Regions from separate parts of the Gottfriedia sp. S16(2024) genome, predicted to be linked through region 1. Evidence: predicted binding sites of a transcription regulator. Region 1 holds the regulator's gene; each other region holds the start of a gene.
What was found. Region 1 encodes Rex, which represses fermentation and respiration genes when NADH is low (regulators of the CRP and FNR family bind a similar motif). Its sites were predicted from a motif close to TTGTGAAATATTTCACAA; they were not measured.

Region 2: hcp (hydroxylamine reductase) is a predicted target of Rex. The motif match lies at 1,308-1,325, and genes of this name have one in related genera.
Region 3: AB1282_RS21570 (nitrate/nitrite transporter) is a predicted target of Rex. The motif match lies at 1,180-1,197, and genes of this name have one in related genera.
Region 4: adhE (bifunctional acetaldehyde-CoA/alcohol dehydrogenase) is a predicted target of Rex. The motif match lies at 1,530-1,547, and genes of this name have one in related genera.

Annotation. Positions count from the first base shown of each region.
Region 1 is NZ_JBFLUO010000001.1:993,806-997,025, forward strand. Features, by position in the region: gene AB1282_RS04555 (CPBP family intramembrane glutamic endopeptidase) at 251-922, shown strand; gene AB1282_RS04560 (redox-sensing transcriptional repressor Rex) at 963-1,589, opposite strand; gene AB1282_RS04565 (ABC-F family ATP-binding cassette domain-containing protein) at 1,751-3,220, shown strand, end outside.
Region 2 is NZ_JBFLUO010000001.1:4,492,577-4,495,796, forward strand. Features, by position in the region: gene AB1282_RS21540 (MDR family MFS transporter) at 1-592, shown strand, start outside; gene AB1282_RS21545 (hypothetical protein) at 612-1,160, opposite strand; gene hcp (hydroxylamine reductase) at 1,383-2,672, shown strand; gene moaA (GTP 3',8-cyclase MoaA) at 3,038-3,220, opposite strand, start outside.
Region 3 is NZ_JBFLUO010000001.1:4,496,438-4,499,657, reverse strand. Features, by position in the region: gene AB1282_RS21570 (nitrate/nitrite transporter) at 1-1,106, opposite strand, end outside; gene AB1282_RS21565 (hypothetical protein) at 1,237-1,680, opposite strand; gene AB1282_RS21560 (Crp/Fnr family transcriptional regulator) at 1,992-2,708, opposite strand; gene moaA (GTP 3',8-cyclase MoaA) at 3,037-3,220, shown strand, end outside.
Region 4 is NZ_JBFLUO010000001.1:2,797,084-2,800,303, forward strand. Features, by position in the region: partial or broken gene AB1282_RS12990 (histidinol dehydrogenase) at 1-199, shown strand; gene AB1282_RS12995 (YitT family protein) at 450-1,058, opposite strand; gene adhE (bifunctional acetaldehyde-CoA/alcohol dehydrogenase) at 1,694-3,220, shown strand, end outside.

The sequences.
Region 1 (3,220 bases):
ATCATTATTTTTTAGCACTCATGTATATTGAGTGCTAACACAATTATTAGTTTAAATAATATCAAAAAATTTTGCAAGTCCGAAGCAGGCACTTTTCTTGTCGAAATTTAATAAGTTTTTTTCTTTACAATCAAAAGTAAAATAAAAAGTGAAAATTTCTTTTAAGAAACAAAAGAAACGCGTAAAATAATGTACGTGTTGTTATAAACCTTTGAGTTATGAAAAATATCAACACAAAGGAGCTATCGTATTGAAAACTAGAGATTTGTGGATTTTATTAACGTATGTCGTTCTTCAGTATTCAGCGGTTATTGGGGTGCCCTATTTATTAAATAGTAACTTATACGTTGGAGTGGATCAGAAAACAGCTTCTCTTGAAGCGGTGGCATTATGGGGTTGTATTAGTTTCGTAACTGGGTTAATTATTATACTTATCTTATTACATAAGCCCATTTATGAAGGAATAAAGAATCTAAAAACTAATTATCGTACAATAATCAATTGGGTTATTTTAGGTTACTTCATAACAATGCTAACTCAAATTGTTTGTAATTTAATTTTAATTTATGTATTTGATTTACATAAAGGCTCAGAAAATACTCAGAATATCATAAACATTGCTAAGCTTAATCCAGCTTTTATTATCATCCCAAGTCTAGTTGCACCAATTTTAGAAGAGATTATTTTTCGTCGAATCATTTTTAAAAGACTTTATAATCGTTTACCATTTATTATTTCTGCAGGGATTAGTTCAGCGATTTTTTCGCTTATGCACGGAGACATACCCTTCTTCTTATCTTACTTTCTAATCGGTTTTGTATTTTGTTACCTGTATAAACGAACAAACTCAATTATGGTTCCAATCTTAACACATATGTTAATGAACTCTTTTGTCGTTTTTCAGCAGATCAATTTACATTAAAAACCCCCAAATTTTTGGGGGTTTTTATTTTAATATGAATTTATTGTTGTAAAAAATATGCCAATGTTTGCAGTTCAACTGCTAGGTCTATATGATGAATGCGAATATGTTCTGGTACACTAATTCGGGCAGGTGTGAAATTTAAAATTCCTCTAATATTTTTTCCATTTAATCGATCAGCTATTGATTGAGCCACAGGTGCAGGAACAGTTAATATAACGATTTGAATATCTTCATTCATAACGTCCTCTAGATTATCTAGATTATAAACGGGTACTCCACCTATTTCAGTACCAATTTTATTTGGATCAATATCAAATGCCATCTCAATTTTAGTATTATTATTTTTTATAAAATTATAGTGTAAGAATGCAGTTCCTAAATTACCAACACCAATTAATGCAACTTTCATAACTTCATGTTGGTTAAGCGCTTTCGAGAAAAAAGTTAATAAATAATTTACGTTATAGCCATAACCTTTTTTACCGAGTGCTCCAAAATAAGAAAAATCTCTTCTGATTGTAGCGGAATCTACCTTTACTGCTTCACTTAACTCTGCTGAAGAAACTCTTTGTTTACCTGATAAAGACAAATTCTTTATAAAACGGTAATATAAAGGTAGACGTTTAGCAGTAGCTTGTGGAATTTTAATTTGTTCCGAATCCATTTTTTAATCCCCCACTTACTGTAATTCTTTTTACTATGGTGTGTAATTTGACTTTATTTTAGTAATAAAGTACTTGTTCTAATGTAAAATATACACTATATTTAAGAATTTTGACAGTCTACAGTTACATAGATAAAAAATTTTGCAATGAGGTGTTATCCATGATTCTTTTACAAGTAAATAATGTCTCAAAGTATTTTGGTAGTGACATTATACTTTCAAATATAAAATTAGAAGTTCAAACGAGTGATCGAGTTGCCATTGTTGGACGTAATGGTGCTGGAAAATCTACATTACTGAAAATCATAGCAGGTGAAATATCCTATGATGGCGGTGAAATAAATAAACCTAAAGATGTTACTGTAGGCTACCTTGCCCAAAACACTGGTTTACAAAGCGATCAAACGATTTGGGAAGAATATTATTCTGTTTTCAATCATTTAGTAGAGATGCAAGACAATATGAGAAAATTAGAAGTTAAAATGACAAGAGAGGATGTTTATTCTAACCAAGCCGTTTATGACAAGGTTATGAATGAATATGATCATCTTCAATATACTTTCAAAGAAAACGGTGGTTACCAGTTTGAAGCAGATATTCGTTCAATTATTAGTGGTTTAGGTTTTAGTAATGAAGATTACGAAACAAAAATTTCTTCGTTAAGCGGCGGACAAAAGACAAGACTGGCATTAGGTAAGCTATTATTGACGAAGCCTGATTTGTTAATTCTGGATGAGCCTACTAACCATTTGGATATTGACACTCTTAGTTGGTTAGAGCGCTACTTACAGTCATATCCTGGTGCAGTATTAATCGTTTCCCACGATCGATATTTCCTTGATCAAGTTGTTAATATTGTTTATGAAATATCTAATCATAAGCATCAACGTTTTGTTGGTAATTATAGTAAGTATCTTGATCTAAAGGCAGCTCAATATGAACAAGAGTTAAAACAGTTCGAAAAACAACAAGAGGAAATCAATAAACTTGAAGATTTTGTGCAGCGTAATATTGCGCGTGCTTCAACTACAAAAAGAGCCCAAAGTCGAAGAAAACAATTAGATCGAATGGTACGATTAGACAAGCCACTTGGAGATGAATCTTCAGCTAATTTTTCATTTTCAATTGAAAAACAAAGCGGTAATGATGTGTTGTCTGTACAAGATTTATTTATTGGCTATGACCGGATCCCAACAATTGATCAGACAATGAAATTCGTACTAAATCGAGGCGATAGTGTCGCATTAGTCGGTCCAAATGGTGTTGGTAAATCGACATTACTTAAAACGATTATTGGAGACTTAGAAAAATTACAGGGAACGATTGATTTTGGGGCAAATGTTTCGGTTGGTTACTATGATCAAGAGCAAGCAAAACTAACTTCCAATAAGAGAGTATTAGACGAACTTTGGGATGATTATCCATTAAAGCCCGAACAAGAAATTCGGACAATATTAGGGAACTTTTTATTTTCTGGAGATGATGTAACTAAAAATGTTACCTCTTTAAGTGGTGGAGAAAAGGCAAGATTAGCATTGGCTAAACTTATGATGAAAAAAGCTAATTTTCTAATTCTTGATGAGCCTACTAACCACTTAGATTTAGATAGTAAAGAAGTATTAGAAAATGCT
Region 2 (3,220 bases), 3.5 Mb from region 1:
TGGTTCGGTTGTAGGTAGCCAAGTAGCAGGTCAATCAGTACGTAAATTTAGTTACAGAAGCATCATGTTAGTTTCAGTTGTTTTATTCTTTATTGGAATGTATTTATTAAGCACTTTAGATACTGATACAGCTAGATCAACAGTAACATTCTACATGATTATCGCTGGTCTTGGGATGGGCTGTTCATTCTCATTATTAAGTATGGCAACTCAACACAAAATCGAACCTCAAAAACGAGGCATCGCTACATCAACAAATACTTTCTTTAGAACATTAGGTATGACAATTGGTGTAACAATTTTTGGTACAATTCAAAACCACGTATTTAAAAATAAATTAAGTGATTTACTTGGAAATATTAGCGCATTTGGCGGAAAAGTTGATTCACGAGCATTATTATCCGCTGATGCAAGAGCTAAAATTCCACCAGAAGTACTTCATAAAATCTCAGAAGCAATGGCACATTCAGTTGCAACTACTTTCAAATGGACATTAATTCCGATTACTTTAGGTTTTATCGCGATTATCTTAATGGGTAAAGAAAAATTAACATTTGAAGTAAAAGAAAATAGAGCGAAAAAAGCTCAATAAAAATAAAGCCAAATCCATTCTAATATGGATTTGGCTTATTTTTTTCTTCTATTAAATACTTTGAATAATACATTTGGAATACTTTGTAAATCTCTATTATTTCTTCAATTTCATCACTTAACATTCTTTCTATTTCATTCATTTGTTCTCTTTTTAATTCAAATGATTGCAAGCTATCTTCATATTTATTTAGCATTTCATAAAAAAACGTACAGTCAATTTTACATATAGAACCATCCGAGTAGTGGCCTGATTCTCTTAATAATGTATTCCAAGAAAGTTCACCATTTTTAGAACTTAAAAAAAGACACGCTAAATGTAGGTTATTAAATTTTATATAAAAGTCCGGGCTTAATGTTTCTAGGTCAGAGTAAGCATATTCAGAAACAATCCCACTTGCATCATTTGAGCTTTTAGTAATCGCTAATTCTAAAATCCAGTAAGGTGGATTTTCTAAAGACTCAATAATTGAATCACACCACAAATAGTAGTGTTTGTAAAAAATTAATCCTGAATCGATCATCTCTACAATTATTTTAGCATTGTTTTTGGTTAGGTCTATACTCATCCTCCAACTATCACCCCCTATCTTATTGCTCATAGTCATCTTAAACCGTTATTCAAATAATGTATACGTTCGTTCAATAACCTATCTAAGAATTCACTTATACCCTTACAATCTTTGAAATAATTTATTTATTAGTTTAAAGATTTCATGTGATTTAAGTCACAAACAATGATTATATCCCGCCATATAATAAGTTTATTCAAATTGTTAGGGGGATGAATGATGTTTTGTAACCAATGTGAACAAACTCCGGTTGGTGGTTGTAAGATTGTAGGTGTATGTGGAAAAGATGAAACAATTGCAAGTTTACAAGATACGATGGTTTATGGGTTAAAAGGAATTGCAGCTTATCGTACACATGCTGCTCAATTAGGGTATACCGATCCATTTGTTGACCAAGTAACACATGAAGCTCTGTATATGACTTTAACAAATTCTAATTTTAACTTACAAGAACACATTGATATGGCTATGAAAGTAGGTAAAGCCGCAATTCGTGTAATGGAGCTATTAGATGAAGCCCATACAAAACATTTTGGAATTCCTGAACCTGTTCAAGTTTCTTCTAATAAAATCGAAGGAAAATGCATTGTTGTGACTGGCCACAATTTATTTGCATTAGAAGAATTGTTAAAACAAACAGACGGGAAAGGTTTAAATATTTACACACACTCTGAAATGCTACCTGCTCACGGTTATCCAGCATTAAAAAAATATACACATTTAAAAGGTAACATCGGAAAAGCTTGGTTTGATCAACGTCGTTTATTTGAAAAATTCCCTGGAGCGATTTTAGCAACCACAAACTGTGTGATGCCAATAAAGGGAAGTTATGCAGATCGCTTCTTCTCATATGAAGTGGCGGGATTAGAAGGAGTAACAAAGATTATAGAGGAAGATTTTTCGCCATTAATTCAACGTGCATTAGAACTACGAGAAGCAAATATAGAATCAGAAGAAGTAATGACTACTGGTTACCATCACGAAACAGTTTTGTCTATTGCTCCTGAAATTGTAGAAGCTGTAAAAAACGGGAAGATTCAACGCTTCTTTGTTGTAGCAGGTTGTGACGCCCCAGGAAAAGGTGGAGAATATTATCGTGAGCTTGTCACTTCTTTACCAAATGATACAGTAGTTTTAACAACCTCTTGCGGTAAATTTCGCTTTAATGATGTAGATTACGGTACTGTAACTGGTACAAACATTCCTAGATTTATAGATTTAGGGCAATGCAATAATTCAGTTTCAACAATAAAAATTGCGGCTGCATTAGCGGATGCATTTAATTGTAGTGTCAATGATTTGCCTGTAAGTATTATACTTTCTTGGTTTGAGCAAAAAGCCGTGGCTATATTATTAGGGTTATTTAGCCTTGGAATCCAAGATATTCGAATCGGACCTAAAGCACCAGACTTTATTAATGAAGGCGTATTAAATGTATTAGTTGATACATTTGGCTTAAAATTAATTACGAATGCACAAGACGATTTGAAAACAATTTTACAAGGATAATAGCCTGAATGAACAATGAACTTCTCTTAAAAGAGAAGTTCTTTTATTTATTTTTCAGTTCCAACATCAATGAATGCTTAGAGTTTGTTCAATCATTTCGAACGTATTTTTCTGTGTTGCTATATACCATATTTCAAAATAAAAATAAATAAACAACTATAGATAAATAGTTGTTTCAGTGTGTAGACAAAGTACTAAATACTTGATTTTCAGACTGATTGCAAGCGCTTGTCTTTCGAGGCACGAAGCATGGTGAGGAGCGGAGTTAACTTTAGGCGGTAATGAGCACCGCAGACAGGCGAAGTAACGAAGAAAGCGAGCGTTTGGCGGGCAGTCTGAAACAACTATAGATAAATAGTTGTTTCTTATCCACCAATATAAGACATTTCAATTTTACGATTTTTATGACTTTCTTCTGTGCGGATCTCAGAGTATCTGTCATCTCTTTTTTCCCATAATGATTGAATTATTGCTGAAATGTATTGATCTGTAACGCCAGTGCGCAACATTTTTCTTAAGTCATACCCTTCTGAAGCGAATAGACAAGT
Region 3 (3,220 bases), 3.5 Mb from region 1:
CTGAGAAGTGCAAACTCAGATAATGCCATAAATCCAATCGCATAATGTCCTGTCAAGCTAAATACAGCTGTTAATATTAATGGAGGGAAGAAGCCTCCTAAACCTCCCATAGCAGCAACTAACCCATTTACAATACCAGCCTGTTTTGAAAAGTAAAGTGGTACTAATTTAAAGATTGTACCGTTTCCGATTCCTGCACAAACTGCTACTAATAAAACCCCTACTGTGTATAGTTTAATAGTAGGAGAAAAAGATAATAGAACTCCTGAGAATGTTAGTCCACCAAAGACAAACAATAAAATATTGAAAGGATTGAATTTATCTGAAAGGAATCCACCGATTGGTCGGAAAACTGTTGCTAGAGCAATGAATCCAGCGGTACGTATACCAGCGTCAACAGGACTTAAATTAAAATGATTAACTAAGAAATTTGGTAAGTAGATTGTAAAGGCAACAAACGATCCGAAAGTTATGAAATAGAATAAATTAAGTGACCATAAAGTTGAATTACGATAAACCTCTTTTACCTGCTTTACAATTGGAACATTTACTTTCTTCTCATTTTTATCACCGAATAGAAAATTTAATAGGGCAAACGCAATTAGTAAAACTAAATAAAATCTGACTGTTGTTTCCCAACCAAATGATTTAGCTAAAACAGGTGCCGAAAATGCAGTAATGGCTGTACCGATATTACCAGAACCATAGATTCCATTCACAAAACCATGTTTATTTGAAGAATAATACTTTGGTAGTGAAGTGACTCCGATTGAAAAGATTGCACCACCTATACCAACAAACAATCCTCCAATAACTAAATCTAAAAGTGAATCAGCATGACTAATGAAAAATACAGGAAATAAAAGTGCAAGAAAACAGATGGTGAAAATGGGTCTAGCTCCAAATCGATTTGTGTAATACCCGATTGGAATACGTAAGATGCTTCCTAAAATTACAGGGATGGCAGTGACTAAAGAGACTTGACCATTTGTTAATTCAATATCTTGGCGAATATTTGGCATGAGTGAAGAAATGAGTACCCAAACCATGAACCCTACGATGAGACTTGATGTTTGAAGAGGTAATTGGATTTTAGAACTTTTCATATAATGATGCCCCTTTCAATGGATCAATAATAAAATTTACTAACTAAATTTTACCAATCAATGGAAAGAAGCGTTGTGAAGTATATCACACAAATGGGGCAAGAATGGATAACATATTTTAAATTATTCGTTAACTCATCATATTGAAAATTTCTTCGTAAGTACTTTGAAGGTTTTTATGTAAAGAGCGCAAAATATTACGTTTTAAAATAGGCTCTTTAACAGACAAGCTTTTTATAAATAAATATGGGACTTCAATATATACCGAAGACTGAGTCACTTCAAGAATAATGGAATTGTTAACATGAGTATACAGAAAGATACTAGGCAAACAAACATCACTTGAGTTTAAGTTGCCAATTTTATATTGAAGGCCACTCGATTCTATCATATGAACATTTACCTTTCCGGTTAAAATGATAATCATATTCTGTTCATTATGAATAGGTATATTTTCATTTGTTTCTCTAAAGTATAGATTGGATGCATCAACTATTTTTTTTAAGAGGTTATGATTGATATCTTGAAACAAACAGAGGCTTTTCAAATAAAGTAAATAATCAGGTTTATACAATTTTTTTCTCTCCCTAAATTACAAGACCGTATATTTTCATCATTATATAAAAACGATTTGAACCAAACTGTGACTCTTTTCACACATATAGCTCAAATAATAGCGATCAGATGTTGTGAAATCAGTTAGATGGTGGGAAATGAGGGGGAATTTGGAGGACCAATCTATTTTAAAGAGAAATACAAGTAATTAAAAAATAAATAACCTTAACTAGTTAGAAGTAAAGTTAAGGTTACTTAATATCAAGTATTTAATAATATTATGTAAAGACAAATTTAATCAGCTTTATACTTAAATAGTCTTCTAAAGAACTAATCTATGTTACATATATCTTTTGGGCAATTATCACAGCCGATTTCATTTTTAAGAAATTGTAAATCTTTGATGATAATTTTTCCATCGGGAGAATAACTAATAACATCTTTTTTCCTTAAATCACTTAACATCCGATTAACACTTTCTCTAGTAGCAGCACAAAACTTAGCTAATTCTTGATTGGTAAGATGAATATTAAGAAGAATTCCGTTTTCTATTATTTCTCCGTAAGAGTTCGATATACGGATGAGTGTAGAGTAAAGTGCGCCTTTTTTACCACTCAATACTAAGTCTCGAATCTTTGATTGATTTTTTCTAAGATGAGTAGAAATCCATTTCATAAATTCAAATGTCAATGGAGCATGGTTAATTAGTTTTTTCTCCAAAATATCTTTCGGAATGACCTGCACTTCTGATTCTTCTAAAGCGTATGCGCTTAGCATATAATTTGCATTCTCTGAAAAGAGAGTCAATTCTCCAATTAAGTCATCTTTTTTACAAATACGAAGATTTAATTCATCACCATTTAAAGTCAGCTTACTTATTTGGATCATTCCTGATTTAATTAGATACAATTCTGTAGCATCTTCTCCTTCTTGAAATAAGAAGGTGTCTTTATTTACTGAACGAGTTGATCCGATTGACTGTAATAAGGAAGCCAAATCTTTAGAAACGATTGAAAGGTCACTTTTTCTATTATTATTTTTTTCCATCAAAGTATCTCCGCTTCGTTATAGTTGAACATCATTGATTTTATGTATTTATCATGAAAACAAGTATTTTATGTATTACATTTATTATTATAATACCATTCTATAGAATATCATAGAACTCTAAGGATATTGAATATAAAAGATTGACGTAGTAGCTGGTTAAACTTGCATTTTGCAAATGAAAAGTAACTCCTCCAAAAAAGGCATTCTGGAACATAAATACTGAATAGCTTATACAACCAGATTGTGACATACATCATAAGGTGAAATAATTTTGTATGCTAATATTAGCTGAAAATCATACATAAGAAGAAGGGGGAGGAAAATAATGGCCAATATCCTCGATACCCGCAATCGACCAATTCAAGATTTAAGAATATCTGTAACAGACCGTTGTAACTTTAGATGCAGTTATTGTATGCCTAAAGAGATATTTGGGGTTGACTATCCCTTTATGAGTAAAGATGAAATCCTATCCTTTGAGGAAATTGTTCGATTAGCTAAATTATTTG
Region 4 (3,220 bases), 1.8 Mb from region 1:
ATGTTTAAGTATTTTAAGTTTAAAATAAATGATACTGTTCAATTTGTGAAGAACGATGGTCATTTCTATCGAGTGATCGGGTACAGGATCGAAAAAAGTATTTATTTAAATGATGAGTACAATAGCATTATTTACGAACTCTTACGAGAATTTGATGGTCTTCAAGTTGACGCTGAAGAAGAAGAATTAGTAAGCGTATCGAACTTTGATGAATTCTACGGTTCAATGTTTGAAAAACTAGGTACATTTACAATTAAGTTTGCTAAAAAGCAAGAAGAAGTAAAGAAAACAAGCATGGGTGAAGCTTCATCCGTGGACGAGCTATTAGATAAATACAATGATTATCGAAGACTGGCAATACTTTTTAAAGATTGCCTATACGATTTAGCTGCTGAAAATGTTCTAACTGAGCTCACAGATTTTTCTGAATCCAAAAAAGATTACATGCATTAAGCATGTAATCTTTTTTCATTAGTTTTAATTGTAACAGATTTTTTTTGAAATTTACTTTCATAGACAAATTCAGTTACTTTCGCGCAGATTGCAACTGAAAGAATTGTATATCCTACTTGATTCCATGATAGATAAGTTAGTGAACAAAGAAGAATCACAGCGTCAAAAATAAAGTATACTTTACCGATCGATATTTTAGATTTTTTGCTCATTATAATTGTTATTAAATCATCTCCACCAGTTGCACCGCCACTTCTTAGAATTAAACCTAAACCAAGTCCAGCGAAAATTCCACCTAAAATAGCGGGTATCCAAAGATGATTTCCAAAGTTAAATGTAATATTGGATGTTTTTTCAATTAAAGAATAAAAAGCAGAAAATGAGATGGCTCCGATCGTAGTATTGATTAATAACTTTCTACCTAAATACAATCCAGCGATAAGAATAATTGGAATATCGAGTAGCAAAGTTGTAATTGAAGGTGATATATTTAGTGCGTTTTTTACTAATAAAGCAATACCAATAAACCCACCTTCAGCTAAATTATTTTGATAATGAAAATGATAAAGTGTAGTGGCCAAAATAAATGAACCAATTAAAATCATTAAGGTCTCACCCAAACGATTGTTACTCATTGTTATTTCCTCTTTTCGTAGTTAGTAGTTAAAAAGTTCAGCTTTAAACTAACTACGTACATATAGAGCTCGTAGTTAGTTTTTTATCTTTCTAACTACACAGCTATATATCATTGAAGAAATAACATAATCGCCTGTCAACCATAGTTTCGCCTACCTTCAGTTTTATTTTAGAGTTCTTTTGGTTCTCTAAATAAAAACCGCTAAGTGTAGGATAAATCTTTACGTTGCCAAATGCTCCTTCGAGCAATCATGGTTACACGTCCTTTTTTCCAGTTTTGTTAGAAAAATCTAACAGGTGAAAAATAAGTCCTATAAGAACTTATTCTTAATTTTATCATATGCGAAAATATTTGAAAAAAGAAAAGAATTAACAAAAATCTACAAAATGTTTGAAGTAGGGAAGGAATAAGTAGTTTTGAAACATGTTTCGCTATAATAATGTGAAATATTTCACAAATTAGACATAGCATTTTCAATGAAAACGATATATAGTATATTTGTAAACGAAATTGTGAAAAATTTCACAAATATAAATGATAAATGGGACTTAATGAACCTTAAACTAGGATGATTAAAGTCCAATATCAGAGGAGGAGAGCCAAATGGCTGTTCAAGAGAAAACTGTAAATGAAATATCTATCGCTTCTGAAATGGTAAATGAGTTAGTTTTAAAAGGACAAAAAGCATTAAAGGAATTTGAAAGCTTTAATCAAGATCAAATCAATGAAATTGTACATTCGATGGTTCTAGCAGGTTTGGATCAACATATGTCACTTGCAAAAATGGCAGTTGAGGAAACTGGGCGTGGAGTCTATGAAGATAAAATTATTAAAAATATATTTGCTACAGAATATATATGGAATTCAATAAAAGATAATAAAACGGTTGGAATCATAAGTGAAGATCAACAAACAGGAATAACTGAAATAGCTGAACCAGTTGGGGTAATTGCAGGTGTAACGCCAACAACTAATCCGACATCAACGACATTATTCAAAGCAATCATAGCGATAAAAACGAGAAACCCAATTATATTTGCTTTCCACCCTTCGGCACAAAAATGTAGTAGGGAAGCGGCGAGAATCGTTCGTGATGCGGCGGTTAATGCTGGAGCACCTGAAAATTGCGTACAATGGATTGAAGTCCCATCTATTGAAGCAACTAAGTGTTTAATGAATCATGAAGGAGTAGCACTTGTTTTAGCAACAGGTGGTGCTGGAATGGTTAAATCGGCTTATAGTACAGGAAAACCTGCTTTAGGTGTTGGACCTGGTAATGTACCATGCTATATCGAGAAATCTGCTGAAATAAAATGTGCAGTAAATGATCTTATTCTTTCAAAAACATTTGATAATGGAATGATTTGTGCATCTGAACAAGCAGTTATTGTAGATAAAGAAGTTTATGACGATGTGAAATCTGAGTTAATAGCAAATAATTGTTATTTTGCTACAAAAGCAGATAAAAAGAAATTAGAAAAGCTTGTCATAAATGAAGCTACATGTGCTGTAAATGGTGACATTGTTGGTAAATCTGCATATGAAATAGCAACATTAGCTGGCGTAAATGTACCCGTAGATACAAAAATTCTGATCGTTGAATGTGATAGCGTGGGTGCGAATGAACCTTTAACAAGAGAAAAACTAAGTCCGGTTTTAGCTGCAATTAAAGTAAATGGTAAAGAAGAAGGATTTAAACGTTGTGAGGAAATGCTAGAGCTTGGAGGATTAGGACATTCGGCAGTTATTCATAGTAATAATGAAGAAATTCAAAAAGAGTTTGGACTAAGAATGAAAGCGTGTCGTGTAATTGCAAATGCTCCTTCAGCTCATGGTGGAATTGGGGATTTATATAACGCATTTATTCCTTCCTTAACATTAGGCTGTGGATCACACGGTAAAAACTCTGTATCGACTAACGTAACAACTGTTCATTTATTAAATATTAAAAAATTGGGAAGAAGAAATATGAATATGCAATGGGTCAAACTGCCACCAAAAATTTATTTTGAAAAATATTCAACTCAATATTTAGAAAAAATGCCAAAAATTAAAAAAGCATTTATTGTAACAGACGAAGCAATGGTTAAATTAGGTTATGTTGACGTGATTAAATATTATTTAGAAAAA